One region of the uncultured Parvibaculum sp. genome, then DNA from elsewhere that is predicted to be linked to it. Evidence: predicted binding sites of a transcription regulator. Region 1 holds the regulator's gene; each other region holds the start of a gene.
What was found. The regulator LexA, encoded in region 1, represses DNA repair genes until DNA is damaged. The targets are predictions, from matches to a motif close to TGTTCNNNNTGTGTTCNG.
Positions count from the first base shown of each region.

Region 2: radA (DNA repair protein RadA) is a predicted target of LexA. The motif match lies at 3,364-3,381, and genes of this name have one in related genera.
Region 3: recA (recombinase RecA) is a predicted target of LexA. The motif match lies at 5,774-5,791, and genes of this name have one in related genera.

Region 1 is NZ_CAXBIB010000001.1:106,080-115,798, reverse strand. Features, by position in the region: gene trpD (anthranilate phosphoribosyltransferase) at 1-861, shown strand, start outside; gene trpC (indole-3-glycerol phosphate synthase TrpC) at 854-1,651, shown strand; gene AAC071_RS00520 (GNAT family N-acetyltransferase) at 1,894-2,406, shown strand; gene moaC (cyclic pyranopterin monophosphate synthase MoaC) at 2,409-2,894, shown strand; gene glp (gephyrin-like molybdotransferase Glp) at 2,898-4,109, shown strand; gene lexA (transcriptional repressor LexA) at 4,229-4,942, shown strand; gene AAC071_RS00500 (ComEC/Rec2 family competence protein) at 4,936-6,975, opposite strand; gene gltX (glutamate--tRNA ligase) at 7,363-8,775, shown strand; gene gltA (citrate synthase) at 8,888-9,719, shown strand, end outside.
Region 2 is NZ_CAXBIB010000002.1:83,032-92,750, reverse strand. Features, by position in the region: gene purF (amidophosphoribosyltransferase) at 1-1,001, opposite strand, end outside; gene AAC071_RS02095 (CvpA family protein) at 1,163-1,816, opposite strand; gene radA (DNA repair protein RadA) at 1,847-3,256, opposite strand; gene AAC071_RS02085 (ABC transporter ATP-binding protein) at 3,420-4,193, opposite strand; gene AAC071_RS02080 (ABC transporter permease) at 4,204-4,977, opposite strand; gene alr (alanine racemase) at 4,974-6,134, opposite strand; gene AAC071_RS02070 (NAD(P)/FAD-dependent oxidoreductase) at 6,297-7,808, opposite strand; gene AAC071_RS02065 (ATP-binding protein) at 7,981-8,601, shown strand; gene AAC071_RS02060 (DUF6694 family lipoprotein) at 9,121-9,719, shown strand, end outside.
Region 3 is NZ_CAXBIB010000009.1:100,829-110,547, forward strand. Features, by position in the region: gene fliQ (flagellar biosynthesis protein FliQ) at 1-148, shown strand, start outside; gene fliR (flagellar biosynthetic protein FliR) at 168-929, shown strand; gene flhB (flagellar biosynthesis protein FlhB) at 943-2,025, shown strand; gene AAC071_RS09120 (ATP-binding protein) at 2,090-4,624, shown strand; gene AAC071_RS09125 (fatty acid desaturase) at 4,703-5,653, shown strand; gene recA (recombinase RecA) at 5,842-6,930, shown strand; gene alaS (alanine--tRNA ligase) at 7,187-9,719, shown strand, end outside.

The DNA of each region.
Region 1 (9,719 bases):
ACGGCCGGCGCCACCGTCATGCGCGAAAAGGCGCTGCGCGTCACGGCGCCGCGCGAGGCGATCGACATTGTCGGCACCGGCGGCGACGGCGCGGGCACTTACAACATCTCGACGGCGACCGCGCTTGTGGTTGCCGCCTGCGGCGTGCCGGTCGCCAAGCATGGCAACCGCAAGGCCTCCTCGCTGTCGGGCACCGCCGACGCGCTGGAGAGCCTCGGCGTCAAGCTCGATATCGGTCCCGCCGTCATCGCCGACTGCATCGACCAGGCCGGCATCGGCTTCATGTTCGCGCAGGCGCATCATGCGGCGATGAAGCATGTCGCGCCGGTGCGCGGCGAACTCGGCATCAAGACGATCTTCAACATGCTGGGCCCGCTTTCCAATCCGGCGCTGGTCAAGCATCAGCTTCTCGGCGTCTTCGACGCAAAATGGGTCGAGCCCTTCGCCGAAGCGCTGCGCAATCTCGGTTCCGAAAGCGCCTGGGTGGTGCATGGGTCCGACGGCCTCGACGAATTGACGACTACGGGGCCGAGCACGGTCGCCGAACTCAAGGGCGGCGAGATCCGCGTCTTCGAGGTGACGCCGGAAGAAGCGGGCGTCAAGCGCGCAAGCGCCGCCGAGCTCAAGGGCGGCTCGCCGGCGGAGAACGCGCAGGCGATCCTGCGTCTGCTCGACGGCGAGAAAGGCCCCTATCGCGACATCGTCATCCTGAACGCCGCAGCGGCGATGATCGTTGCCGGCAAGGCGGCGACGCTGAAGAAGGGCGCCGAACTTGCGGCGCTCGCCATCGACAGCGGCGGCGCGAAAGCCGCGCTCGACACACTGATCGCGGTTTCGAACGGGAACCCGTTCCATGGCTGACATTCTCGAAGAGATCGGCGCCTACAAGCGCGACGAGATCGCGGCGGCCAAGCGCGCCCATCCGATTGCCGATGTCGAGGCGGCGGCGCGCGCGGCCGCGCCGGTGCGCGGCTTCACGGCGGCGCTCCGTGCACGGATCGATGCGGGCGGTTACGCGCTCATTGCCGAAATCAAGAAGGCCAGTCCCTCCAAGGGTCTGATCCGCGCCGATTTCGATCCGCCTTCGCTCGCCCGCGCCTATGAGGCCGGCGGCGCCGCCTGCCTCTCGGTGCTGACCGACGGCCCCTCCTTTCAGGGCGCGCCGGATTATCTCGCTGCCGCCCGCGCCGCCGTGTCGCTGCCGGTCATCCGCAAGGATTTCATGTATGACGCCTATCAGGTCGCCGAAGCGCGTGCGATGGGCGCCGACGCGATCCTGATCATCATGGCCGCCGTTTCCGACGCGCAGGCGCGCGAGCTCGAAGACGCCGCTTTCGGCTGGAAGATGGACGTGCTGGTCGAGGTTCACGACGAGGCCGAGCTGACCCGCGCGCTTGCGCTCAGCAGCCCGCTCCTCGGCATCAACAACCGCAACCTCAAGACCTTCGAGACGACGCTTGAAACGACCGAGCGTCTGGCTCCGCTGGTTCCGGCCGGCCGGCTGATCGTCGGCGAGAGCGGCATCTTCGCGCCGGCCGACCTCGCCCGTCTCGCGAAAGTCGGTGTACGGACGTTTCTGGTCGGCGAGAGCCTGATGCGCCAGGCCGATGTGGAGGCAGCGACCCGCGCATTGCTGGCCGGTCCCGCCTGACCCCCGGGGACAAGTTGCGGGCATTTTTTGCGCCGCAACATCAAAACCGGGGATAAGTCCGACTTATCCCCGCCTCCGGGACCCCTCTCACCGGGTCTCGAAAATGGTTTGTGACAGTTTTGTGACAGTTGCGTGACAGAGGGGGGGTCTGCTGCCGATTCCACTGTCTCTCCGCCGTCACTTATCCCCGGTGCGCTGCTTCCGTGTCACCCTGTCATGCTGCCTGGAATCCGGAACGGAAAATGACCTGTGAAATCCGAAAGGCGCGTGCGGACGAGCTTCCGCTGTTCGCCGAAATCGAAATCGCCGCCGGCGCGCTCTTTGCGGAGGCCGGTCTCGGCGCCATTGCCGAGCATGGCGCGGCCGAGCCGCGCTTCGTTCAATCCGTTGCCCGTGCCGCAGGCATTTTCGTCGCCGTGACGGAGGGCAAGCCGGTCGGTTTCATCCTCGCCGCGCCGCTCGATCTTCATCTGCATATCTACGAATTGTCCGTACACCCCGATCACGGTCGGCAAGGTCTCGGCCGGCGCCTGGTGGAAGCGGTCTGCGCGGATGCCGCGGCGCGCGGTTTCAGGGCCGTCACGCTCTCGACCTTCCGTGACATCGCCTGGAACGGACCGTTCTATGCCTCATGCGGCTTCCGCATTCTCGACGAAAGCGAGTGGACGCCCGCCTTCTACCTCGCGCATTATCACGAAGAGGAACTCGGATTGCCGCTCGAACGCCGCTGCTTCATGCGCAAGGATCTGGACTGACGATGGCGAAGAAACCGAAGCTGACGCATCTTGATTCAAAGGGTGCCGCGCGCATGGTGGACGTTTCGGCCAAGCCCGCCACCTCGCGCAGCGCGACCGCCAAAGGCCGCGTGACGATGAAGCCTGCGACGCTGAAGCTCATTCTCGAAGACGGGCTGAAGAAGGGCAATGCGCTCGAAGTGGCGCGACTGGCCGGCATCATGGCGGCCAAGCGCACAGCCGATCTCATTCCGCTCTGCCACCCGCTGGCGATTGCGAAAGTCGAAGTCGATCTTCGTCCGGATACGAACAATTCATCGGTCGAAGTCGTGGCGACTGTGAAAGTGACCGGGCAGACCGGCGTCGAGATGGAAGCGCTGACCGCCGTCAGCGTCGCCTGCCTGACGCTTTACGACATGGCCAAGGCCGTCGACAAGGCGATGACGATCGGCGACATCCGGCTGACCGCCAAGTCCGGCGGCAAGTCGGGCGACTACAAGGCGAAATAGCAGATGGGACAACAACCTCTTCTTGCTGTCGATGAGGCGCGGACGCGCATTTTCGCCGCGCTTTCGATCACCGGCAGTGAAACGGTTGCGCTGTCCGACGCGCTCGGCCGTGTGCTGGCGGAAGAAGCGATTGCCCGCCGCACGCAGCCGCCGGCCGATCTCTCGGCGATGGATGGATATGCCGTGCGCGCCGATGATGTGACGCAGATCCCTGCCCGGTTGCGTATCGTCGGCGAAGTTCCCGCCGGCGGTTTTCACGACGGCACTGTCGGCAAGGGAGAGGCGGTGCGCATCTTCACCGGCGCACCGCTGCCGAATGGCACCGACAGCATTGTCATTCAAGAGGACACGGCGCGCGACGGCGACGTCGTTGTCGTCAACGAAGCGGGCGCGCGCGGCCAGCATGTGCGCGTTACCGGTCTCGACTTCCGGACCGGCGATGCCGGCCTTCCCGTCGGGCGCAAACTTTCATCCGCCGACATTGCCTTCGCCGCGGCGATGAACCTGCCGACGCTCGCCGTTCACAAACGCCCCGTCATCGCCTTCTTCTCGACTGGCGACGAACTCGTGCCGCCGGGAACCGAACCCGGACCGAACCAGATCGTCTCCGCCAACAACGCCGGGCTCGCTGCGCTGGTTGCCGAAGCCGGCGGCATACCGCTCGACCTCGGCATTGCCCGCGACGACGAAGACGATATTCGCGCCGTCGCCGCGCGCGCGGCCGATGCCGACATGCTGGTGACGCTCGGCGGCGCCTCGGTCGGCGAACATGATCTCGTCCAGCGGGCCCTCGCTCCCGCGGGCCTCGACATCGATTTCTGGAAGATCGCGATGCGTCCCGGCAAGCCGCTGATGTTCGGCAGGCTCGGCGATTTGCCGATGCTCGGTCTGCCCGGCAATCCGGTGTCGGCCTTTGTCTGTGCGACGCTGTTTCTCCGTCCCGCCATTGCGCGGATGCAGGCCGGCGACAGCGCACTCCACACCGCGCAGGCGCGGCTTGGCCGGGCGCTCCCCGCAAACGGCGCGCGCGAGGACTATATCCGCGCCGCGCTCGACCATGTTCCAGACGAGCTTCCGGTCGCCACGCCCTTCGAAACGCAGGACAGTTCGATGCTCTCGGTCCTCGCCCGCGCGGGCTGTCTGGTGATCCGGCCGGTTGGCGCGCCCGCCGCGCAAGCCGGTGAAACCGTTACGGTTTTGCCGCTGCGCGCCTGACTTATCCACAATTGCGCTTGACAGGCCATTGAGAACCAAACTAGAACGTTTCATGTCGTTTTTGTTTTGTTCCCGAGGTGCCCTGGGTGTCCCGCGAACATGGGGAGAGGCTGCAATCGATGCTGACACGCAAGCAACACGAACTGCTGATGTTCATCCATGAGCGGATCAAGGAGAGCGGCGTCTCACCCAGTTTCGACGAAATGAAGGAAGCGCTGGACCTGCGCTCCAAGTCCGGCATTCATCGCCTGATCACGGCGCTCGAGGAACGCGGCTTCATCCGCCGTCTGGCGCATCGGGCCCGCGCACTCGAAATTCTCAAGCTCCCCGAATCCGCCTCGCCGAGCCTCGCCACCATGCGCGGCAAGGGTTTCTCGCCCAGCGTCATCGAAGGCGGCGGCCGGGCCAAGGCAACCAGCCGCGACCTTGCGCCGGCGCGCAATGCCGAGGAGACGATGACGCTGTCGGTGATGGGCCGCATCGCCGCCGGCACGCCGATCGAAGCGCTGCAGGAAGAAAGCCATCAGGTCAGCGTTCCGCTCAACCTGCTCGGCAGCGGCGAGCACTATGCGCTCGAGGTCAAGGGCGATTCGATGATCGAGGCCGGCATTCTCGACGGCGATACGGTACTGATCCAGCGCTGCGATACGGCGGCGAGCGGCGACATCGTGGTCGCGCTGGTCGACGGCTATGAGGCAACGCTGAAACGGCTGCGCCGCAAAGGCGCGTCGATCGCGCTCGAAGCGGCCAACCCCGCCTATGAAACGCGCATCTTCGGTCCCGACCGCGTCAAGGTTCAGGGCAAGCTTGTCGGGCTGCTGCGCCGCTACTGATTCCGGTTTGCGAACTGGCGCTGCACCCAGGGACGGGCGCCGCGCATCTGCCGCGCTGTGGCGATATCGATGCCGCCATCGGTGCCGAAGGTCAGTGTCGTTGCGCCGCCCCGCCACAAATCGAAGTAATCCAGAACGAGTTCCGCACCGCATGACCGCCGGATACGGGGCGGGATCGGCACTTTGGCAATGACAATGTCGGCGAGCGTGCAATCGTCGATCGCACCTTCCAGAGTCGAGGCAAAGGCAACGATCGGACGGCCGGCCTGACGATAGACACAGCCATCGGCATCGCAGTTCATGTCGGGCGAACGCGCAGCCTCGCCGGGCGTGCGGTTGTCGCCATCATGCCGAAGCCATTGTTCGGCCGTATAGGCAGGACGGGCGGCAGCCAGCACCAGTCTGCCATCCGTGGCACGAACGGCAAGAAGCGCGGCATCGCGATCGATCAGCACGTCGGGCCTTGGCGTGGCTCCCCAGAGCGCGAAGCCGAGCAGCATTGGCGCCAGCCCCAGATAGCGCCAGCTCTCGCGCCAAAGGGCCAACCAGAGTCCGCCGAAGACCAGCAGCAACAGGGCAAGAAACGGCGCGTCGGCAACGAAACTGTCGGCCCCCTCCCAGCTTGCAACCTCATGGGCGACGCGCAGCATGCCATCGACTCCGGCGCCCATCACCCAAAGGGCCGGCGCATCGAGACCGAAAGGCATCAGCAGCAGCGCCAGCAACGCCATCGGCATCACCACGATGCCGACCAGCGGCATGGCCGCCATATTGCCGGCAAGGCCATAGACCGCGACACGATTGAAGTGAAAGGCCCCGATGGCACCGGTCGCGGCGCCTGCGACGATGCTGGTGAAGGCGAGGCCGAGCGCATAGGCCCCGATTCGGCGCGGCAGGTTTTCCAGTCCAAGTCGGTTCGGGCTCGATGTCAGCCGGCGCACGGTTTCGCTTTCATAGAAGGCGATCAGCGCCACGACGGCGGCGAACGACATCTGGAAACTTGCGCCAAGCAGGCTCTCCGGCCGCCAGAGCAGAATGACGATTGCGGCCAGCGCCACATTGCGCAGGCTGAGCGCCGGCCGGTCGAGCATGATGGCGACGAACATCAGCGTGATCATGATCCATGCCCGCTGCGTCGCGATGGCAGCACCTGAAATCGCCAGATAGAAGGTCGCCCCGACAAGCGCGACCGCCGCCGCCCATTTCTTGATCGGATAGCTGAGCGCCAGGCGTGGCACCAGTGCGAGACCGGCGCGCACCAGCCAGAAGACCGAACCGCCGAAAAGCATCATGTGCAGGCCGGATATGGCAAGCACATGCGCCAGACCCGCCGCGCGGAGGTCGGCGGCTGCGGCCTTCGGGATCGCCGCGCGCTCGCCGGTCACCAGTGCGGCCGACACTGCGCCCGCCGTGCCGCCGATCACCTCGCGGATGCGGGCACCGATACGCGTGCGCATGTCGGCCAGCATCGCCGCCGCGCCGTCCGGCGGCTCCACCTGTTCCGGCGCCGTGAACGCAAAGCCGACGCCGCCCAGGCCTTCGAACCAGACCTGTCGCGCATAGTCGAAGCCGCCCGGCATGACCGGTTCCGGCGGCGGCATCAGTCGTGCCCGAAGCCGCACCACAGCACCCGGCTCGATCATCATATCCTTCAGCCGAATGTTGACACGGACCCGCCTCGGCAAACGGTTGGCGGGCAATCCTGCAAAGGATCGCGGTGCAATGATGGCGATGCGTCCACCGGTGTCGGTCTCCTCAACCGCATCAACCCGTCCGACCAGTTGACCGGCCAGGGGTTTATCGAGGACCGGTCCGGCAACCAGATGCGTGCGTAACGAGGCGGCGGCAAGGCCGAGTGCCAGGCAAAGCAGGCCCGCCGTGAGGGGCGCCAGCAGCCCTCGCTGGCGAAGTGCGACATACCCGCCGGTCAGGACCGCCGCAAGCGCCCAGAGGATCATCGGCGATGGCTCGAAACCGACCGCGAAATAGGCCGCCACCCCCGTGGCGAGCAGAACCGGTGTCCAGAGAAACATCCGGTCGCCGTCCGCAACCATGCAGGCCCGCAGCCATGAAGCCGGTCCGGCTCTGCCGCCGGCAAACCCGATCCCGCTGGTCCAGGGCCATTGCCTGCTACTGTGCCACCCTGAAAGCACCAATCCGTCCTCCCTGGTAAGGAAAACAGGCGACAGCCAGCCTTAAAAGGCCGCTCCAAGACACCGGGAACAAAGGCGTTTTCGCTCCGCCATGAAGCGGGACGGGGGAGCGCGTTTCGGGCTTACGCTGCGTTGCCGCAATGTGCTAGAAATCCCCCTGCCCGCAGCGGACCCCAAGGCCTCGCGCCCCAGTTTCCGGGTCGAAGCTTGCCAACATTTACCGGAATTGCCTAGCCGCGCGGCCGCGAAGCCGGATCGCAGGAGATGATGAGCGAAAAGAAGACAGTCATTACCCGCTTCGCACCCTCGCCGACCGGCTATCTGCATATCGGGGGTGCGCGCACGGCCTTGTTCAATTGGCTTTTTGCGCGCCATCACCAGGGACAATTCCTGCTGCGCATCGAGGATACCGACCGGCAGCGCTCGACCGAGCCGGCCGTTGCGGCCATTTTCGAAGGCCTGCGCTGGCTCGGGCTCGACTGGGACGGCGAGGTCGTTCATCAATTTTCCCGCCAGGCCCGTCATGTCGATGTGGCCAACGAGCTTCTGAAGCAGGGCAAGGCCTATTACTGCTATGCCAGCCCCCAGGAACTCGACGAAATGCGCGAGAAGGCTCGCGCCGAGGGTCGGCCCGTGCGCTATGATGGCCGCTGGCGCGACCGCGACCCTTCCGATGCGCCTTCAGACATCAAACCCGTCATCCGGTTTCGTTCGCCCGACGAAGGCGAAACCATGGTGCGCGACAAGGTGATGGGTGATGTCCGCTTCCCGAATGATCAACTGGACGATCTCATCATTCTGCGAAGCGATGGCACCCCGACCTACAACCTCTCCGTTGTGGTGGACGATCACGATATGGGCATCACCCATATTGTTCGCGGTGACGATCATCTGACCAATGCCGGGCGCCAGAGCCAGATTTATGCGGCCCTTGAGTGGCAGGTGCCGGAATTCGCCCATGTGCCGCTGATCCACGGACCCGACGGCGCGAAGCTTTCGAAGCGCCATGGGGCACTTGGTGCCGAAGCCTATCGCGATATGGGGTATCTGCCGGAGGCCATGCGCAACTATCTGGTCCGCCTCGGGTGGAGCCATGGCGACGACGAAATTTTTTCGACCGAGCAGGCCATCGAATGGTTCAACCTCGAAAGCATCGGCCGCTCACCGGCCCGCTTCGATTTCGCCAAGCTTGAGAATCTGAACGGCCACTATATCCGCGAGGCCGACGATATCCGGCTTGCCGACGATACCATTGCCCTGATGCAGCGGCTTGAAGGCTGGGCGAACGATGCCGCCCTGCGGGCCAAGCTGATCGCCGCCATGCCCGGTCTGAAAGAGCGGGCCAAGACGCTGCTGGAAATCGGCCAGGGTGCGGCATTCCTGCGGGCCCAGCGGCCCATCGTCCTCGACGACAAGGCGTCGCAGCTTCTTGACGGCGAGGCGCGCGCCTTGCTGAAGCGTCTGCTTGACCGGCTCGAAGTTCGGAACGACTGGGCGGTTGGCGATATCGAGGCTACCGTGCGCGGTTTCGCCGAAGACGAAAATCTGAAACTCGGCAAGGTCGCGCAACCTCTGCGCGCAGCTGTGACCGGAAGTTCGGTCTCTCCGCCCATTTTCGACGTACTCGCAACACTTGGCAGGGACGAAGCGCTCGGCCGGATCAGGGATCAGGCCGCCTGATCCCTGCCTTCAGCAGGGTGACGGCCCAAACAAATATGGTATTCAACACACGGACCGGCCCACCACGAGATCAAGGCGGTCCGGGCAGACAGACAGGGACAGGCAGGCAGACATGACAAAATTCGGAACCAAGGCCGGCGCGATTTCGAACGCGACCCTTTCGGTGGACGGCAAGTCCTACGAACTTCCTGTCTATGGCGGATCGCTTGGCCCGAGCGTCGTCGACATCTCGTCGCTCTATGGCAAGAGCGGTCACTTCACCTACGATCCGGGTTTCACCTCGACAGCAAGCTGCGAGTCCGACATCACCTATATCGATGGCGAGGAAGGCATTCTGCTGTATCGCGGCTACCCGATCGACCAACTGGCCGATCATGGAAATTTCATCGAGACCTGTTACCTGCTGCTGAATGGCGAGCTTCCGAATGCAGAGCAGTACCGAGAGTTCGAACGCGCTATCACCATGCACACCATGGTGCATGAGCAGATGACCTTCTTCCTGCGTGGCTTCCGTCGTGATGCCCATCCGATGGCCATCATGTGCGGTATGGTTGGAGCCTTGTCGGCCTTCTATCACGACTCGACCGACATCAACGATCCGCTGCAGCGCATGATTGCGAGCCGCCGTCTGATTGCCAAGATGCCGACCATCGCTGCGATGGCCTACAAGTACTCGGCTGGACAACCGATCGTCTATCCGCGCAACGATCTCGATTATGCCGAGAATTTCCTCCATATGTGCTTCTCGGTTCCGGCCGAAACCTACAAGGTCGATCCCATCCTTGCGCGCGCAATGGACCGCATCTTCATTCTGCATGCCGATCACGAACAGAATGCCTCGACCTCGACGGTTCGTCTTGCAGGCTCCTCGGGTGCAAATCCGTTCGCCTGCATTGCAGCCGGCATTGCCTGCCTCTGGGGGCCGGCGCATGGTGGCGCCAACG
Region 2 (9,719 bases), on a different contig from region 1:
TTCACGCCGAGCTGGCGGATATGTTGCGTCGGCTCGATGAAGGTTCGCCCCACATAGTGGTTTCGGATGATGCCGAGTTCGAAGGGAATGCCCGACTCCGCCGCATAGCCGATTGCCGCCGGCACGCCTGAATCCGGCACCGGGATCACGACATCGGCCTCGATGCGCGATTCGCGCGCCAGTTCCTGGCCGAGCCGCTTGCGCACATTGTAGACGCTCTTGCCGCCGACAATGCTGTCGGGGCGTGCGAAGTAGATATACTCGAAGACGCAGGGCCGCACCTGCTGCGGTGGAAAGGGGCGGATCGACTCGATGCCGTCCTTGGTCGCGATGACGATTTCGCCGGGCTCGATCTCGCGCACGAACTCGGCGCCGATGATGTCGAGCGCCACCGTCTCCGAACAGAGGATCGGCGCACCCGCCAGCTTTCCCAGAATGATCGGCCGGATGCCGAGCGGATCGCGTGCCCCGATCAGCTTCTTGTTGGTCAGCGCCACCAGCGCGTAGGCGCCCTGAATCTGGCCGAGCGCATCGACGAAGCGTTCCATCAGACGCGGCTTCCGGCTCTGCGCCACCAGCTGCAGAATGGTCTCGCTATCCGATGTCGACTGGAAGATGGCGCCGCCGCGCACCAGCTCGTTGCGCAGCGTGATGGCGTTGGTCAGGTTGCCGTTATGCGCCACCGCGAAGCCGCCGCCGTAAAGATCGGCGAACAGCGGCTGCACATTCCTGAGCACCGTCTCGCCCGTCGTCGAATAACGCGTATGACCGATTGCCATATCGCCTTTGAGGCGCCCGACCACCTTGGCGGAAGAGAAATGGTCGCCGACAAGGCCGATACGCCGTTCCGAATGAAAATGCTCGCCATCATAGGCGACGATGCCGGCCGCCTCCTGGCCGCGATGCTGCAGCGCATGGAGGCCGAGTGCGGTCAGTGCTGCGGCGTCGGGATGGCCGAACACGCCGAACACGCCGCATTCCTCGCGCGGCCGGTCCTCCATCAACGCGTCATCGGTGAGGAAGGGGACCGCGGGCGCCGCGGATTGGGGGGCAAGGAACGAAAAGGGGAGCTGCATCTGCTCGGGCATCGACGGGACTCCGCGCTGGCCTCCGGAAGAACAGGGCGCACCGAAAGAGATCGGATCGCCCGCTGGGTCGGCTCTCACTCCCCGGTCGTGCTCTCGAAAAGTCGGTCGAGCCCCCTCCGTTCGGACGGGTTATACCCCGGCCCATTGGCCCTGTCAGCGTCTGAATTGACCGGTTCGTCGCGCGGCGCCGGCTGGACCTGCGGCGCCGGGGCGGGGACCGGCGCGGGCGCCGTCGCGGCCGGCCGCTCATTGGTCGGCGCCAGCGCGAACAACAGGCCGGCGGTGCTTTCGATGGTCGGCCGGAATTGTGCCTCGCGGATCCAGTCGGGATGATCCTTCGGATCGGGCACCAGCCAGACGAAAAACAGATAGGCGATGGTGACGATCAGCAGGCCCCGGGCCAGCCCGAACAGGAAACCCAGCGTCCGGTCCAGCAGCGAGGCCCGGTCGTGAATATCCATCAGCGCCCCCGACCAGCGCGCGGTCAGCGCCGCGACCAGCAGATAGCCGGCCAGGAAGATCGTCAGTGCGGCCGCCACGGCCGCCAGCCAGGGCGAGGTGATGACCTTGGCGAAAAACGGCGCGACATAGGGGAACAGCCAGAGCGCCGCCAGCGCGCCGGCCACCCAGGCGACGATCGACAGCATCTCGTTGGTGAAACCGCGCAACAGCGCCAGCACACTCGAAACCAGCAGAATACCGATGACGATCAGGTCGAACAGCGTCAAATCACTCTCCCGTTTTGGGACACAAGCCTATCACATTTCGCCGCCGCGCCGTTTGGCGCCCGATGCGGTCGCCAGATGGGCGATTAGACCCTGAAGGTCCGAAATTTCGGTGAAGGCGAGGCCGGCGCCGGGCCGGCTGCGGGCCGCCATTGCGGGCAGGATGGCGCGCGAAAAACCGAGCTTTTCGGCCTCTTTCAGCCGCGCTTCCATCTGATTGACCGGGCGCACCGCCCCCGACAGGCTGATTTCGCCGAAAATCACGCAATCGGGCGGCAGCGGCTGCCCGGTCACCGAGGAGATCAGCGCCGCCGCCACGGCCAGATCGGCCGCCGGCTCGTTGATCCTGAGACCGCCGGCGACGTTGAGATAGACGTCCTGGCCGGCCAGGGAGAGCCCGCAACGCGCCTCCAGCACCGCCAGCACCATCGACAGCCGCCCGCCATCCCAGCCCACCACGGCCCGGCGCGGCGTCCCCAGCGCGCTCTTGGCGACCAGCGCCTGGATCTCGACCAGCACCGGCCGCGTCCCCTCGATCCCGGCAAACACCGCCGAGCCGCTGGTCTCGCCGTCGCGCTCGCCGAGAAACAGGGCCGACGGGTTGGGCACTTCGGCCAGCCCCTTTTCGCCCATCTCGAAGACGCCGATCTCGTTGGCCGGGCCGAAGCGGTTTTTCACCGCCCGGAGAATGCGGAACTGATGCCCGCGTTCGCCCTCGAAATAGATCACCGCATCGACCATGTGCTCGACGACGCGCGGCCCGGCGATCTGGCCTTCCTTGGTCACATGCCCGACGAGAATGACGGCCGTCCCGTGCCGCTTGGCGAAGCGCACCAGCTCCTGCGCCGAGGCGCGCACCTGGGCGACCGTGCCCGGCGCCGAATCGAGCGCCTCGGTCCACATGGTCTGGATCGAGTCGATGACGACGACATCGGGCGCCGTCCCGCTTTCCAGCGTGCCGAGAATGTCCTTGAGATTGGTCTCGGCACCGAGCTGCACCGGCGCCTCGCCGAGCCCGAGCCGCCGCGCCCGCATCCGGACCTGCGCGATCGCCTCTTCGCCCGAGATATAGACGGCCGCGCCGCCCTTCAGCGCCAGCGCTGCCATCGCCTGCAAGAGCAGCGTCGACTTGCCGATCCCCGGATCGCCGCCGATCAGCACCGCAGAGCCGGGCACCAGGCCGCCACCGGTCACCCGGTCGAACTCGGCCATGCCGGTGACATGACGCGGCGGATCGGCGGTCTCGCCGCTCATCGCCACCAGTTCGATCCGCCGGCCCTTGGCGCGCCCGCCGGCCTTGGCCGGCCCCGCGCCGATCCCGCCCGTCGCGCCGGCCTCCTCGACGATGGTGTTCCATTCGCCGCAGGCCTCGCAGCGTCCCGACCAGCGCGGCGACGCCGCGCCGCAGGACTGGCAGACGAAATTGCGCGATGCCTTGGCCATGCGATTGTCTCCACCTCCCCCTTGCGGGGAGGTCGAACGGCGAAGCCGTTCGGGTGGGGGTTGGAGCGTTTTCAGCAAAAGTGGCGACCGGTTTTGCGGTTCGAAAACGCAACACAATAATAACCTGAAGTCGCTCGTCGTTTCCGTGAAACGGCGAGCGACTCTAGGGCTTCATCACATCCATGCCGATCGGCCCTTCGGCGCGGCCGTGAATGAACTGGTCGACATATTCGTTGCCGCTCTTGTCGATCTCGGCGCAAGGCCCGTCCCAGATGATCTTGCCCTTGTAGATCATCGCCACCCGGTCGGCGATCTTCCGGACGCTCGCCATGTCATGCGTGATCGAAAGTGTCGTCGCGCCCAGTTCCTTGACCCGGTCGACGATCAGCTGGTTGATGACGTCGGCGGTGATCGGATCGAGCCCGGTCGTCGGCTCGTCGAAGAAGATGATCTCCGGATCGACGGCGATGGCGCGCGCCAGCCCGACGCGCTTCTGCATGCCGCCCGACAGCTCGGCCGGATAGAGCTCGCCGACCGCCGCGTCGAGCCCCACCTTGGCCAGCTTCTCGATGGCGATGTCGCGGGCTTCCTTGCGCTTCATCCGCCGCCCCTGGATCAGGCCGAAGGCGACATTCTCCCAGACGCTGAGACTGTCGAACAGCGCCCCGCCCTGGAACAGCATGCCGAACTTCCGCAGCACCTGCTCGCGCGCGCTCTGGTCCATCTTCAGCACGTTCTTGCCGTCGACGAAGATCTCGCCGCGGTCGGGCCGGATGATCCCGAGCACGCATTTGATCATCACCGACTTGCCCGTGCCCGAGCCGCCGATCACGACCATCGACTGGCCTTTCGGCACCGTCAGATTGATGCCGTCCAGCACCACCTTCGAGCCGAAGCGCTTGTGGACGTTCCTGAGTTCGATCTTGGCGTTGCTCATCTCCGGCCCCTCAATTCGCGAACAGCAGCGACGTCATCACGTAGTTCGCCGCCAGAATGAGGATCGAGGCGCTGACCACCGCATTGGTCGTCGCCCGGCCGACGCCCTGCGCGCCGCCCTTCGAATGGAAGCCGTGGAAACAGCCCATCGCCGCGATGATGAAGCCGAACACGCCGGCCTTGATCAGGCCCGACATCACGTCGTCGAACTTCAGGAAGTCGGCCGTGTTCTTGATATAGACGCCGGCATTGAAGTCGAGCGACTGCGTGCCGACCACGAAGCCGCCCATGATGCCGATGATGTCGGCCACGAAGACCAGGATCGGCAGCGTGACGACGGCGGCGACGACGCGCGGCACCACCAGATATTTGTAGGGGTTTGTCGACAGCGTGGTCAGCGCGTCGATCTGTTCGGTGACCCGCATCGTGCCGAGTTCGGCCGCGATCGCCGCCGACACCCGGCCCGCCACCATCAGCCCGCCCAGCACCGGCCCGAGTTCCCGCGTGATGCCGAGCGCGACGATGGTCGCGACGATCGATTCCGAATTGAATTCGTTGCCGCCGTAATAGATCTGCAAGGCCAGCGCGCCGCCGGTGAAGAAGGCGGTCAGCGCCACCACCGGCAGCGAGAAATAGCCGATCCGCATCATCTGCTGCGCGGTCAGCCGCCAGAAGAAGGGCGGCCGCACGACATGGCTGACGGCCTGCCAGACGAACAGCGCCAGCCGGCCGATTTCGCCGAGCAGCGCCAGCACCACGCGGCCGATAATCGCAAGGAAATTCAAACCTGCCCCCCGGGCTCTTGGCTCGCGCCTCCGGCGTCGGATACATAGCGCCGCATGTATCGCCGCCCGAGGCTGGTGAGAATCTCGTAGCCGATGGTCTGCGCCCTGCGGCCGACCTCGTCCACGCTGATATTGGGACCGATCAGTTCGGCCATGTCGCCGCGCCGGATCGCGCCTTCGGGGACCGTGCTGACATCGAGTGCCAGCATGTCCATCGAGACTCGCCCCGCGACCGGCACAGTGTACCCCGCAATATGCGCCTGTCCGCCCTTTTCTTGCGGCATCCCGCCCTTTTCGGGCGCCGATGCCCGTCCCAGCGCCCGCGGATAGCCGTCGGCATAGCCGGCCGCCAGCACCGCGATGCGGGCCGGGCCCTGCGCGGTCCATGTCGCGCCATAGCCGACCGTGTCGCCGGCTGCCAGTTGCCGCAGCGCGATCACCCGCGCCTCGACCGTGACCGCGGCACAAAACGGGCTGGCCCGGCCCGACAGCGGATTGCCGCCATAGAGGCCGATGCCGGGCCGCACCAGGTTGAAATGGTAGTCGGGTCCGAGAAACACCCCCGGCGAATTGGCGAGGCTGACCCGCGCGGCCGGAAAGCGCGCCCGCAGCGGGCCGAGCAGGGCACGGAACCGGGCAAGCTGCTGGCCGTTATGCGGATCGGCGGCATCGTCGGCACAGGCCAGATGGCTGATGATCAGCCGCACATCGAGGCCTTCGGCCGCCGCGTCGTCCGCCGCCAGCGCCGCCGCCTCGGCCGCGCCGAGGCCGAGCCGGTTCATGCCGGTATCGAAATGCAGCACCGCCGGCAGCCGCTGGCCGGCGCGTGCCGCCTCGGCGCGCCATTCGGCAAGCTCGGCCGTCGCCGCGAGGCAGGGCACCAGCCCGGCCGCGCGGTAAAGCCCCGCCGTGCCGGGAAAGAGCCCGTTGAGCACATAGATGGTCGCGCCGGGCAATGCGGCCCGCAGCGCCTCTCCCTCCCGTGCATCGGCGACGAAGAAGCTGCCGCAGCCTTCGGCCGCCAGCCGCCGCGCCACCGGCAGCATGCCGAGCCCATAGGCGTCGGCCTTGACCACGGCCGCGGCTTCGGCGCCCGGCGCCGCCGCCCTGACGGTGCGGTAATTGGCCGCCACCGCGCCAAGATCGACCGTCAGCACGCCGCCCGCCGCCGCCAGCAGGGCCGCGTCGGTCGGGTTCGGAACAGGGGAACATGATGAGGGCAGGGCGCGCCCCTCCCGGTCGCGGGTGATCGAAAGGCCGCGATCATAGGAGGAAGCGGCGCCGCGCGAAACCCGGTCTCGCGCGGCGCGGTTAACGCATCATTCGTAGACGAATTCGGGCCCGTCGAGATCGATCTTGGGCAGCTCGTCCTTCTCGCGCCAGTAATCCTGCGTGTGCTCCCATTCGGGCTTGTCGCCGCGCTTGGGCATCAGGTGCATCGAGCGCATCAGGTAACCCGGATTGAAATTCTCCGGATCGATCCAGGGCTTGAGTTCCATGTCCTTGTCTTCCGGCCGCAGCTGCACGGTGACGCGCTTGGCCTGCCGCTTGCCCATGTGATTGAGTAGCCGGCAGACGAAATCGCCGAGCAGATCGACCCGCAGCGTCCAGCTGGCGCGGAAGTAACCGAACACCCAGACCATGTTGGGCACGCCGGTGAACATCATGCCGCGATAGGTGACGGTGTCGGCGAAGTCGAGCTTCTTGCCGTCGACCTCGAAATCGATATCGCCCAGCACCGACAGGTTGAAGCCGGTCGCGGTGATGATGATGTCGCCCTCAAGCTCCTTGCCCGACTTCAGCAGGATGCCCTTTTCGGTGAAGCGTTCGATCTCGTCGGTGACGACGCTGGCTTTGCCCGACGCGATGCCCTGGAAGATGTCGCCATCGGGCACGAAGGCGATGCGCTGGCGCCACGGCCGGTAGCGCGGCGTGAAATGTTCCTTCACCGTCTCTTCCGGCAGGAACATCTTGACCGCAGCCAGCAGCTCCTCGCGCACGGCTTCGGGCTCCTCGAACGAGCGCCGCGTGAACTCGGCCTGATCGAACAGGATCTGCCGCCGCGTGATCTCGTGGATCCAGGCCTCGTCGATGCCGAGCGCGCGCAGCTGGTCGGCCAGCACGTTCTCGTTGCGCCCGGGGATGAAATAGGTCGGCGAGCGCTGCAGCAGCGTCACATGTTCGCAATCGCCGGCGATCGCCGGCACCAGCGTCGCCGCGGTCGCGCCCGAGCCGATCACGATCACCTTCTTGCCCTTGAGATCGATGTCTTCGGGCCAGGTCTGCGGATGGACGATGCGGCCCTTGTACGTGTCCATGCCGGGCCATTCCGGCGTGTAGCCCTCGGCATGGCGGTAATAGCCCTGGCACATCCAGAGGAAATTGGCGGTGAAGCGTTTTGTCTTGCCGCTCTCGGTCTCGACCGCCTCGACGGTCCAGAGATTGTCCGTGTTCGACCATTTGGCCGAGGTGATGCGGTGCTTGTAGCGGATATGGCGGTTGAGATCGTTCTCCTCGATCACCTCGCCCATATATTTGAGGATTTCATCGGCGGTCGCGATCGGCGTCCCGGTCCACGGCTTGAAGCGGTAGCCGAAAGTATAGAGGTCGCTGTCCGAGCGGATACCCGGATAGCGGTGCATGTGCCAGGTGCCGCCGAAACTGTCGAGCCCTTCGAGAATGACGAAGCTCTTGTCGGGGGCTTGTTCCTTGAGGTGATAGGCCGCGCCGATGCCCGAAATGCCGGCACCCGCGATCAGCACGTCGAAATGCTCGGCATCCTTTGCGGCGTCTGCCGGCTGCGGCCTTGTCAGTGTGTCCGTTCCAGTCATTTCCCCGTCTCGCTTTCTTGGCGGCGCTTCTGATCTGTCGCCGAATGTCCATACCCCCATCTTGGGGCCGGGAATCCTAGGGTCAATACCCTAATCCGGTCCGGGGCCGATCAAATTGCCGCATGCGCGCCCGGGTCGCAGCCGGAATGCCCGCTGCAGAATGCGGAGTCCGATGCGCCGGACAGCACCGGCGCCGGCCTCGGGGCGCCATCTGCTCGACGTGCTGAGCGACATCATGGATGTCGCCCGCGTCGAGGCCGGCCGCATCGACCTCGATCGCGAGCCGGTCCCGGTGCGTCAGCTGGTCGAGACCTGCGAGGCGATCGTCGGCGGCCGCATCCGCGAAAAGCAGCAGAAATTTTCAGTGACCATCCGCAAGGGCGCCGAAATCCTCCATGCCGATCTGCGGCTGGTGCGCCAGGTGCTGCTGAACCTGCTCTCGAATGCGACCAAGTTCACGCCCGATGGCGGCCGCATCGAATTTGTGGCGCGGCGCACCCGCGCCGGCGGCATCGCGCTCTCGGTCGCCGACACCGGCATCGGCATCGCCCCGGCCGACATTTCCCGCGTCGTCGAACCCTTCGTCCGTGTCGAAGGCGCACTGTCGCGCGTCTATGAAGGCACCGGCCTCGGCCTGGCGCTGACCCGCTCCTTCATGGACCTGCATGGCGGCCGCCTCGAGATCGAAAGCACGCTTGGCGAACGCACCACCGTCACCGCGATCTTCCCGCCCGCCGCAGCCGCTGCGGCGGCCGGCGCCGAATCCGAACCCGCCACGGCCGCCAGCGCCTGAGGCGCGCGGCGCGGGCAGGGCGGTTGATGGCAGGGTCCGCAAAGTCACCCCGGTGCCGGCGATAACGCTCTGCATCCCCCAAAAATACAGGTGTCATCGCGGGATTTATTCCCGCGACCCACTCGCAATTCGACGCGGTTTGCCGTGGATGTCTTCATCCGTGCGCGCAGCAGGCGAGGGCGCAAGCACAGGCAATCCTCCATCTGCGGATAGGCCAATGGTTCCCGGCAACAAGTGCCAGGGTGACACCGAGGGGGAGGAGGGGCAAACCCCGGAACCGATCGAGGCACAGGCCCATCGCCATGCGACGCCCCCTCTGCGTCTCTGCGCCTCTGCGTGAGTCCTTCCTTCGCGTCTTCGCGCCTTCGCGTGCGAAACCCTTCTCTTCTCCGCGTCTCCGCGTGAAAACCCTTCCTTCACCCTGCACCAGAATGCCGCCGCAAACCTGGCACCGCGCAATTGCCTGCACGCGTCTTTTCCTTAAACTGCGCCGCTCACAAACGGGAAAGGGCAGGGCGGATGGCAGACGGCGGAAAGACGGGACAGGGCGCGACCGGCGAGCAAGGCAAGGGCGGCCTGCCGCTTTGGGCGAAGATACTCGCCGTGCCCGCCCTTCTGGTGCTGCTCTACGGCGCGATCGTCGCGACCGATGCAATCCCCGCGCTTCATCCCGAAGCGCTCTTTCCGAGCGGCCCCGTCGTCGACGCAACGTCGCCCGAGGCCCTCGAACGCTCCATCCATGAAATCTTCGCCGCGCTGCCCGAGGAGGAGCGGGAGGAATTCCAGGACATCTTCTACTACCTGAGCTGGAAGGGCGTCGATCATGCGAAGGGCGAGAAGCCCGACTACATGGTTCAGTTCGCGCCCTGGCACGGCTATACCGGCCCGCGCCTTGTCGCGCGCCACCGCGCCGCCCGTCAGGCCGAAATCGCGGCGATCGAGGCCGCCAGTGCGCGCGATGCCGAAGCGGCGCGCCTCGCCAATGTCGAGCGCGGCCGGGGCGAAGTGCGCCGCCTCGAGGCCGAGATCGCCCGCGAGCCGGAAATCCGCGCCATGCTCGGCAAGGTCGACATCGACGTGACCCGTTTCAGCGCGCATCGCGAGCGGACAGGCAAGCC
Region 3 (9,719 bases), on a different contig from region 1:
GGCGCTGACGCAGGTGCAGGAAATGACCCTGGTCTTCGTGCCGAAGATTCTTGCGATCTTCGTCACACTGCTGGTCGCGCTGCCATTCATGGGGTCTTCGCTCGGTGGGTTCATGAGCCTGATCGCGCAGAAGATCGTCTCGGGCTGACGGCGCCGGGACCGACATCATGATCACCATCGACTACCTGCCGCAAACCGCTTTCATCTTCCTGCTGGTCTTCTCGCGTGTCGCGGCCATGTTGATGCTGATGCCGGCGCTCGGCGAGGCGACCATTCCGGCGCAGGCACGTCTGATCATGGCGCTGCTTCTGTCCCTGATCATGATGCCGCTTGTCGCGGACAGTTACGGCACGCTGCCTGAAACCGTTCCGTCGCTGGTTTTCATGGTGCTTCACGAAATCGTTGTCGGGCTCTTCATAGGCAGTGCTGCGCGGCTCGTCATGAGCGCGCTTCATGTCGCCGGCAATATCATTGCGTTGCAGATGAGCCTCGCCTTTGCACAGAATGTCGATCCAACGCAGGGCATGCAGGGCGTGATGATCGCCAATTTCCTGTCGCTGCTGGCGATTACACTGATCTTTGCGACCGGCCTCGATCATCTGCTGATCGCCGCGATGCGCGACAGCTACGAAATCTTTCGTCCCGGCGCTGCCATGCCGATCGGCGATTTCACGCAGATGGTCGTCAAGATCATGTCCGGCGCGTTTCGTCTGGGGTTGCAGCTCGCGGCGCCCTTCCTGGTGTTCGGCCTGATCTTCTATCTGGGAATTGGCATCCTCTCGCGGCTGATGCCGCAGATTCAGATCTTCTTCATTGCGATGCCCGCCAATATCGGTCTCGGGCTGATTCTGCTGATGCTGCTTCTGGGCGCCATGATGACGTGGTTCCTGCAGGAGTTCGAGCAGACCCTTTCCATGTTCGTCGGCTAGGTGGAACGCGCCCATGTCCGAACATGACGATTCAGAAAAAACAGAAGAACCAACACACCGAAAACTTGAAGAAGCCCAGAAGAAGGGCGATGTCGTCAAGAGTCAGGAGATCAGCACCTGGTTCGTGATGCTCGGCGCTGCCGTCGCACTGGCGTTAATGGGAACCGGGACGGCGACCTCGCTCTCGGGCACGCTGAAGATCTTCATTTCGCAACCCGAAGCCATCCCGATGGATGCAGATCACCTGCGCAAGATCTGGCTCGATGTCGGCGGCACGATGTTCAGTGTTCTGTTGGCGCCCTTGTCGGTCCTGATCCTTGCTGCGCTGATCGGGAATGTCATCCAGCATGCGCCGGTCTTCACGGCCGATCGCATGAAACCCAAGCTGTCCAAGATTTCGCCGAAAGAAGGGATGAAGCGTCTTTTTGGTGCAAAAAGCCTGATGAACCTCGCCAAGGGTATCGTCAAGCTCAGCGTTGTCGGCGTCGTTGCCACCCTGATCGTCTGGCCGGAACGCGACCGGCTGGTGTTGATGATGACCTGGGAAATCGCCCAGCTGTTGCCGCTGGTGCGCGAACTGGCGCTGAAGATGTTTGCCGGCGTGATTGCCGTCATGACCGTCGTGGCAGCGCTCGATTATCTGTTCGAGCGGCTGCAATGGATGAAAAAGCAGCGCATGACCGTTCAGGAGGTCAAGGACGAGTACAAGCAGATGGAAGGCGATCCGACGGTCAAGGCCAAGTTGCGCCAGATTCGCGTCGAACGCGGCCGCAAGCGCATGATGGCCGCTGTGCCGACCGCCACCGTCATCATCACCAACCCGACCCATTACGCCGTGGCGCTCAAATACGAGCAGGGCATGGGCGCCCCGACCTGCGTTGCCAAGGGCGTCGACGCGGTTGCCTTCCGCATCCGCGAAGTCGGTCAGGAGCATGATGTGCCGGTCATCGAAAATCCGCCGCTCGCCCGGGCGCTCTATGCGACCGTCGAGATCGATCACGAAATCGATCCGGATCACTACAAGGCGGTCGCGGAGGTGATTGGCTATGTGATGCGGCTTAAGGCTAAGATGAGCGGCGGACGCGGCCGGAAGTGATTCGGGCCGGCGTTGTGCCGTGCCATGCGGCGGACATACCAACAGAACCATGCTGGAGCTGCAAATGGCCGAAACGCCGGCCGATTATGCCGACACGATAGACAATCCGGCCGCCGGTACGGAAACGGCAGGGGGCGAGGCTGGCTGGACGCTGCCGGCCCGGCGATGGATCGTAATCGGGGGTGTCGGGATCGGCGTTGCCACGATGCTGCTCGACGCCGCCGGCGTCCATGCTTTCGGCCTTTCGGGTGCGCTGACCGCTTTCGGCCTGCTGGCAATCGCCGCTGCCGTTCTCTTCAGCTTTTCCGGCGGCGTGGCCGATGCCATGAGCCGCTCGCCGCTGGCGGCAGCCGAAGCGCTGAATGCGCTTCCCGATCCCTGTTATGCGACGGACCGGCGCGGCGCGGTATTGTTTGCCAATGAAGCCTACCGGATGATGACAGGCAGCTTCGATCTCGACCGTCCGGTGCCGCTGGAACGGCTTCTGGCGGGGCGGGGCGACATGGCGGAGACCGCCTTCCGCCTTGCGCAGGCCGCCCGGACGGGCTTTGCCGCCGACGAGGATATCCGGATTGTGACGCCGGGCGGTATCGAGCGCTTCTACAAAGTTGTGGTTCGGCCGCTGAGCGGTGCCGATGGCGGGGCGGTGTGGATGTTCCGCGACCTGACGGCGGAGCGTGATCGCGCGGAATCTGCGGAGCGCACTCATCGTCGCTCGCTTGCCTATCTCGAACACGCGCCGGTTGGCTTCTTTGCGGCCGATGCCAACAGTGGGCGTATTGTCTATCTCAATCCGACGCTCGGGAAATGGCTCGATGTCGAGCCCGCGCGGGTGACAGAACGCGGGCTTACACTTGCCGATCTGGTGCTGGGCGAAGCGCCGGCGTTGACGGAAACGGATAGCGGCCGGGACGGTGAGATGGCGCCGTTCGACCTCGATCTCAAGGGACCGGAAGGGCGTGCTGTGCCGGTGCGCGTCATGCCGAGTCGGCTTGCCGGTGTTGGCGCCCGCCCGGACCGCATCTTCGCGCTGGTCCTCAATCGGACGACGGGCGACAAGGCCGAGGTGACAGCGCGGGACGCCGAGATGCGCTTTGCGCGTTTCTTCAACAATGCGCCGATCGGCATCGCGATGGTCGATCAGGAAGGCAGGATCGACAACGCCAACAGCGCTTTTGTCGGCTATGTGGGTGCCGGAGTCGAACGCGGCATCCGGATTGCCGACCTTGTTGCCGAGGACGACCGCCGCGCTGTCGAGGAATTGCTGGAAGGTGTGCGGTCGGGCCGCCTGTCCGGCGCGCCGGTCGATATCCGCCTTGCGCGCAACACCGAACGGGTCGGCCAGATTTATGCGGCACGCGTCGATGCCGGCGAGGGTGCGTCCCTGGTCGTTTACCTGATCGACGCCACCGAACAGAAGACGCTCGAGATCCAGTTTGCGCAGTCGCAGAAGATGCAGGCCGTCGGCCAGCTTGCGGGCGGCGTGGCGCATGACTTCAACAACCTGCTGACGGCGATCATTGGCTTCTGCGATCTGCTGCTGGCGCGGCACCAGGCTGGCGATCCGTCCTTTGCCGATGTCGTTCAGATCAAGCAGAACGCCAATCGCGCCGCCAATCTGACGCGCCAGCTTCTGGCCTTCTCGCGGCGCCAGACGCTGCGGCCCAAGGTTCTTTCGTTGACCGATGCGCTGGCTGAACTGCAGAACCTGCTGGCGCGGCTGCTGACTGAAAAAGTTGAGCTCAAGATCGTGCATGGCCGCGATCTCGGTCTCGTCAAGGTCGACCAGAACCAGCTGGAACAGGTCGTCATCAATCTTGCTGTCAATGCGCGGGATGCGATGCCGGACGAAGGCGGGCGCCTCACCATCCGGACCGCCAATGTCTCGGAAGCCGACAGCCGGGCGCTGGATCACGCGCTGATGCCGCATGGCGAATATGTGCTGATCGAGGTTGCCGATACAGGGCATGGCATTCCGAAGGAAAATCTCGGCAAGATTTTCGAACCCTTCTACACGACCAAGGATCCGTCCAAGGGAACCGGCCTCGGTCTCTCGACGGTCTACGGCATCGTCAAGCAGACCGGCGGCTTCATTTTTCCCTATTCGACAGTCGGCAAGGGTACGACCTTCCGCATCTACCTGCCGCGCTATGTCGAGACGGCTGCCGATCGAAAGCAGGAGGAAATCTCGCTGGCCGCCGCGCCGCCGGAGCCGTCCGATCTCACCGGCAAGGGCACGATCCTGCTGGTCGAGGACGAGGATGCCGTGCGCACCTTTGCTGCGCGCGCGCTGGCGACACGAGGCTATGAAGTGCTTCAGGCTGAAAGCGGCGAGGCGGCGCTTGCGGTTGTTGACGCTTATGACGGACGAATCGATCTGGTGGTCTCGGACGTCGTGATGCCCAACATGGACGGACCGACCATGGCCAAGGAGTTGAAGCACAAGCTTCCGGGGACGCCGATCATTTTCGTCTCGGGCTATGCGGAGGACGCTTTTGCCAAGAGCCTCGATCCGGCGCAGGAGTTCCACTTCCTGCCGAAACCCTTCTCGCTGAAGCAGCTGGCTGCGGCCGTCAAGGAAGTGATGAAGGCTCCGTGATGCGCCTTCGCACTGGCCTTGCATTAACTGAGCGGTTAGCCTTCGGCCGAGTTAATGTGGTCCGGGGTGGTATACCGCATGTCGGCTGATCTCAATTCCCTCGAGCCGGGCAGTTCACGGCCCGTCGGCAGCGGCGCGGAGAATCACCGCGCAGCGCTGGCCATTGCGCGCCGGCATATGGGCCATGTGGCCTGGCCGACCGTTCTGATGGTGCTCGGCTCGCTGACGGGTCTTGCGCTGTCGACCTCGGCGGCGCTGGCCGGCCTGTGGCCGATGTGGGCGGCCATGCTCGTCAATGCCTATCTGCTTCTGATGCAGTTCATGGCCGTTCATGAAGGGCTGCACGAGGCGATCTCGGGTGACGACAAGCGTTTCAAGTGGCTCAATGACGGCTTGGCCTGGGTCGGCGGCATCGCGACGCTGATCCCCTATCGCGGCTATGACGTGATGCATCTCGTGCATCATCGCTATACCAACGATTTCGAACGCGATCCCGACACATGGTGCGCTGGGCGCAACCCGCTGCTGTTGATCCTGCGGTTCCTTACGCAGACGCCGCATTACGTCTTCCTGATGACAAAGTTCGGCATGTGGAAGGACCCGGTGCAGCGCCGGCCCTATTTCATTGCAGCCTCGCATCACCTGATTGCCTGGACGCTGGTGGCGCTGGGCTTCGTCTATGGCTTCGCCTATGAAATCCTGATGCTGTGGATTTTCCCGACGTTCCTCAACGTGGCGCTGATCGGGCTGATCTTCAATTATCTGCCGCACCGGCCACATCTGGCGCGGGAACGCTACAAGGACACCAGCGTTTTTCTCTTGCCCCGCGCCATTCATCGGCTGGTCACGATGCTCGACATGTATCAGACCTATCACCTCATCCATCATCTCTTTCCGCGCATTCCCTTCTACCGCATCGGTCGCGCCTTCGATGAGATGCGTCCGATCCTGGAGGCGGAAGGGGCGACGATTCACGACTGGACGGATGCCTGGGACCGCAGCCGGTCGGGCGTCGTGTCGGGTGGGTAAGCGGTCCGGGCTCGGAGCGGCGGCGGCCGTCGATGTTCCGTGGTGGAAAAACTGGAACTTCCCACGAACATGAATCTGATTTCCTAATAAATTCAGGTATTTAAAAATTCGATTGCCAACAAGAACAAAACCGGTACATTAACCGCATTGCACGACTCGGCGGGCAATGGAATAAGGGGAAACCGGTGATGTCGAAGAATGTTGTGAGCCTCGTGAAAGACGATAGCGACAAGAAAAAGGCGCTGGACGCCGCACTGAGCCAGATCGAGCGGTCGTTCGGCAAGGGCTCCATCATGCGCCTCGGCAAGAACGAGCAGGTGGTCGAGATCGAGGCGATTTCGACCGGGTCGCTCGGCCTCGACATTGCGCTCGGAATCGGCGGCTTGCCGCGCGGGCGGGTCATCGAAATCTACGGTCCGGAATCCTCCGGCAAGACCACGCTGGCGCTGCAGACCATTGCCGAGGCCCAGAAGAAGGGCGGCGTCTGCGCCTTTATCGACGCCGAACATGCGCTCGACCCGATTTACGCCCGCAAGCTCGGTGTGCAGCTCGACGAACTCCTGATTTCCCAGCCCGATACCGGCGAGCAGGCGCTCGAGATCGCCGACACGCTGGTGCGGTCGAGTGCCGTCGATGTGCTGGTGGTCGACTCGGTGGCGGCGCTGACGCCCAAGGCCGAGCTCGAAGGTGAAATGGGCGACAGCCTGCCCGGTCTTCAGGCGCGGCTGATGAGCCAGGCGCTTCGGAAGCTCACCGCCTCGATTTCCAAATCGAACACGATGGTCATTTTCATCAACCAGATCCGCATGAAGATCGGCGTGATGTTCGGCAGCCCCGAAACCACCACCGGCGGCAATGCGCTGAAATTCTATGCGTCCGTCCGGCTCGATATCCGCCGCATCGGCGCGATCAAGGAACGCGACGAAGTGGTCGGCAACCAGACCCGCGTCAAGGTCGTCAAGAACAAGGTGGCGCCACCCTTCAAGCAGGTCGAGTTCGACATCATGTATGGCGAGGGCATCTCGAAGATGGGCGAGCTCGTCGATCTCGGAGTCAAGGCCGGCATTGTCGAGAAATCCGGTTCCTGGTTTTCCTATAACAGCCAGCGCATCGGGCAGGGCCGCGAGAACGCCAAGCAGTTTCTCAGGGACAATCCCGACATGGCGGCCGAAATCGAAGCCTCCATCCGCCAGAATGCCGGCCTGATTGCCGAGCAGATCATGGAAATCGAGCCCGGCCGCGATGACGAGGATGGCGATCTGGAAGCCAGCGCCTGACCCCATATCTCATGGTTCCTGATGAGAGCCGAAGCGGCGCCGGGTACCCTCCGGCGCCGTTTTCATTTTGGGGGCGGGGTCCCCGCCAGCCTTCGCGAGACTGGTTCCGGTGGCTTTCTGGACAGTCGACGGGGCGACAGGTAAAAGCTGGGGCACTGTATTTTTCCGGATAATCGGGGGATAAACGGGCGGATGGGCGGCTCCGGCCGCGTGACGCTCCTGTGCCCCGGAGCCCGTACGCGAGACGAGCAAGATCATGGCCGGCCTCAACGAGATCAGAACGAAGTACCTGGAGTTTTTCCGTGCGCAGGGCCATGAGGTCGTGGCTTCGGGCCCGCTCGTGCCCAACAACGATCCGACGCTGCTCTTCACCAATGCGGGTATGGTGCCGTTCAAGAATGTCTTCACAGGTCAGGAAAAGCGTCCCTATGTGCGCGCGGCATCGTCGCAGAAATGCGTGCGGGCGGGCGGCAAGCACAACGACCTCGACAATGTCGGCTACACGGCGCGGCATCACACCTTCTTCGAGATGCTCGGCAATTTCTCCTTCGGGGACTATTTCAAGGCCGAAGCGATCGAGTTCGCATGGACGCTGGTGACGAGGGAATTCGGCCTGCCGAAAGAGCGGCTGATGGCGACCGTCTATGCCGACGATGACGAGGCCTTCGGTCTCTGGCGCAAGATTGCCGGTTTGCCCGAGAGCCGCATCATCCGGATCGGCACTTCGGACAATTTCTGGTCGATGGGTGACACGGGCCCCTGCGGCCCCTGTTCCGAGATATTTTTCGATCATGGCGACAGGATTCCGGGCGGTCCGCCCGGCAGTCCCGATGAGGACGGCGACCGTTTCATCGAGATCTGGAATCTCGTCTTCATGCAGTATGATCAGCAGGCCGATGGCAGGCGTCTCGACCTGCCCAGACCCTCGATCGACACGGGTATGGGGCTCGAGCGCATCGCCGCCGTGCTGCAGGGCACACATGACAATTATGCGACCGACCTGATGCGCGCGCTGATTGTCGCTTCTGCCGAGGCATCGAAAAGCGATCCCGACGGGCCGCATGCGGTCAGTCATCGCGTCATCGCCGACCATTTGCGGGCAAGCTCGTTCCTTCTTGCCGACGGCGTCATGCCCTCCAACGAGGGCCGTGGTTACGTGCTGCGCCGGATCATGCGCCGCGCGATGCGCCACGCACAGCTTGTCGGCGTTGCCGAACCTTTGATGTGGCGTCTCGTGCCGGCGCTGGTACGGCAGATGGGAGACGCCTATCCTGAACTTCGCCGTGCCGAGCCGCTCGTCACCGAAACGCTGAAGCTCGAGGAGACCCGGTTCCGCGAAACGCTCGTCCGCGGGCTGAAACTGCTCGACGAAGAGGTCGAGAAGCAACAGGGCAGGGGCGTGTTGCCTGGCGACGTTGCCTTCAAGCTTTACGATACCTACGGTTTTCCGCTCGATCTGACGCAGGACGCGCTGCGCTCGCGCGGCATGAGCGTCGATCAGGCAGGCTTCGATACGGCGATGGCCAAGCAGCGCCAGGATGCGCGCGCCGCCTGGTCGGGTTCCGGCGAGAAGGCGACCGAGGCCGTCTGGTTCGAACTGCGCGAACAGCATGGCGCCACCGAGTTTCTCGGCTACGAAACCGAGAATGCCGAAGGCAAGATCGTGGCGATTGTCGTCGACGGTCAGCCGGTGGCGGAGATTGCGGCAGGCGCCGAAGCCGCCATTATCGCCAACCAGACACCCTTCTACGCCGAATCGGGCGGGCAGGTCGGCGACAGCGGCGTTCTCTTCACACCGGCGGGCGCCGAATTTCCGGTCAGCGACACCGTGAAGAAGCTTGGCGACATGCATGTGCATATCGGCAGGCTCGCGCGCGGCAATCTCAGGGTCGGCGATATCGTCGAGATGAAGGTCGATGGCGGGGTGCGCAGCGCGACGCGGGCCAATCACTCGGCGACGCATCTGGTGCATGAGGCGCTGCGTCGTGTCCTGGGTCCGCACGTTACGCAGAAAGGTTCGATGGTTGGACCGGAGCGGCTGCGTTTCGACTTTTCGCATCCGAAGCCGATGACGGCAGCCGAGATCGCCGAAGTGGAGGTGATCGTCAATCGCATTATCCGACAGAACACCGAAGTGTCGACGCGGCTGATGACGCCCGAACAGGCGATCGATGCCGGTGCGCTGGCCCTGTTCGGCGAGAAATATGGTGCCGAGGTGCGCGTCCTGGCCATGGGCGTCGATGCCGAAAAGGACAATGGCGTCTATTCGGTCGAACTCTGCGGCGGCACACATGTGCGTCGTGTCGGCGATATCGCGATCTTCAAGATCGTCAGCGAGAGTGCGGTTGCCTCGGGCATCCGGCGTATCGAGGCACTGACGGGCGAGGGCGCGCGGCGTTATCTGGTCGAACAGGAACGTATCGCGAAGGACGCGGCTGCCGCTCTGAAGATTGCACCGGAGGATCTGCCGGCGCGCGTCGTCTCGCTGATGGATGAGCGCAAGCGACTCGAGCGCGAACTGGCCGAGGCGAAGAAGAGGCTCGCCATGGGTGGCGGCACTGCCGGGACGGCGTCGGAATCACCCGTCGAGGAGATCGGCGGCATCAAACTGGTCGCGCGCAAGCTCGACGGGGTCAATCCGAAGGATCTGCGTGGACTGGTCGACGAGGCCAAGAAGCAGGTCGGATCCGGCGTCGTTGCGCTGGTGGCTGTCAGCGAGGACGGCAAGGGCGCCATTGCAATTGGCGTCACGGCGGATCTTGTGGCCCGCTTCAATGCCGTCGAACTGG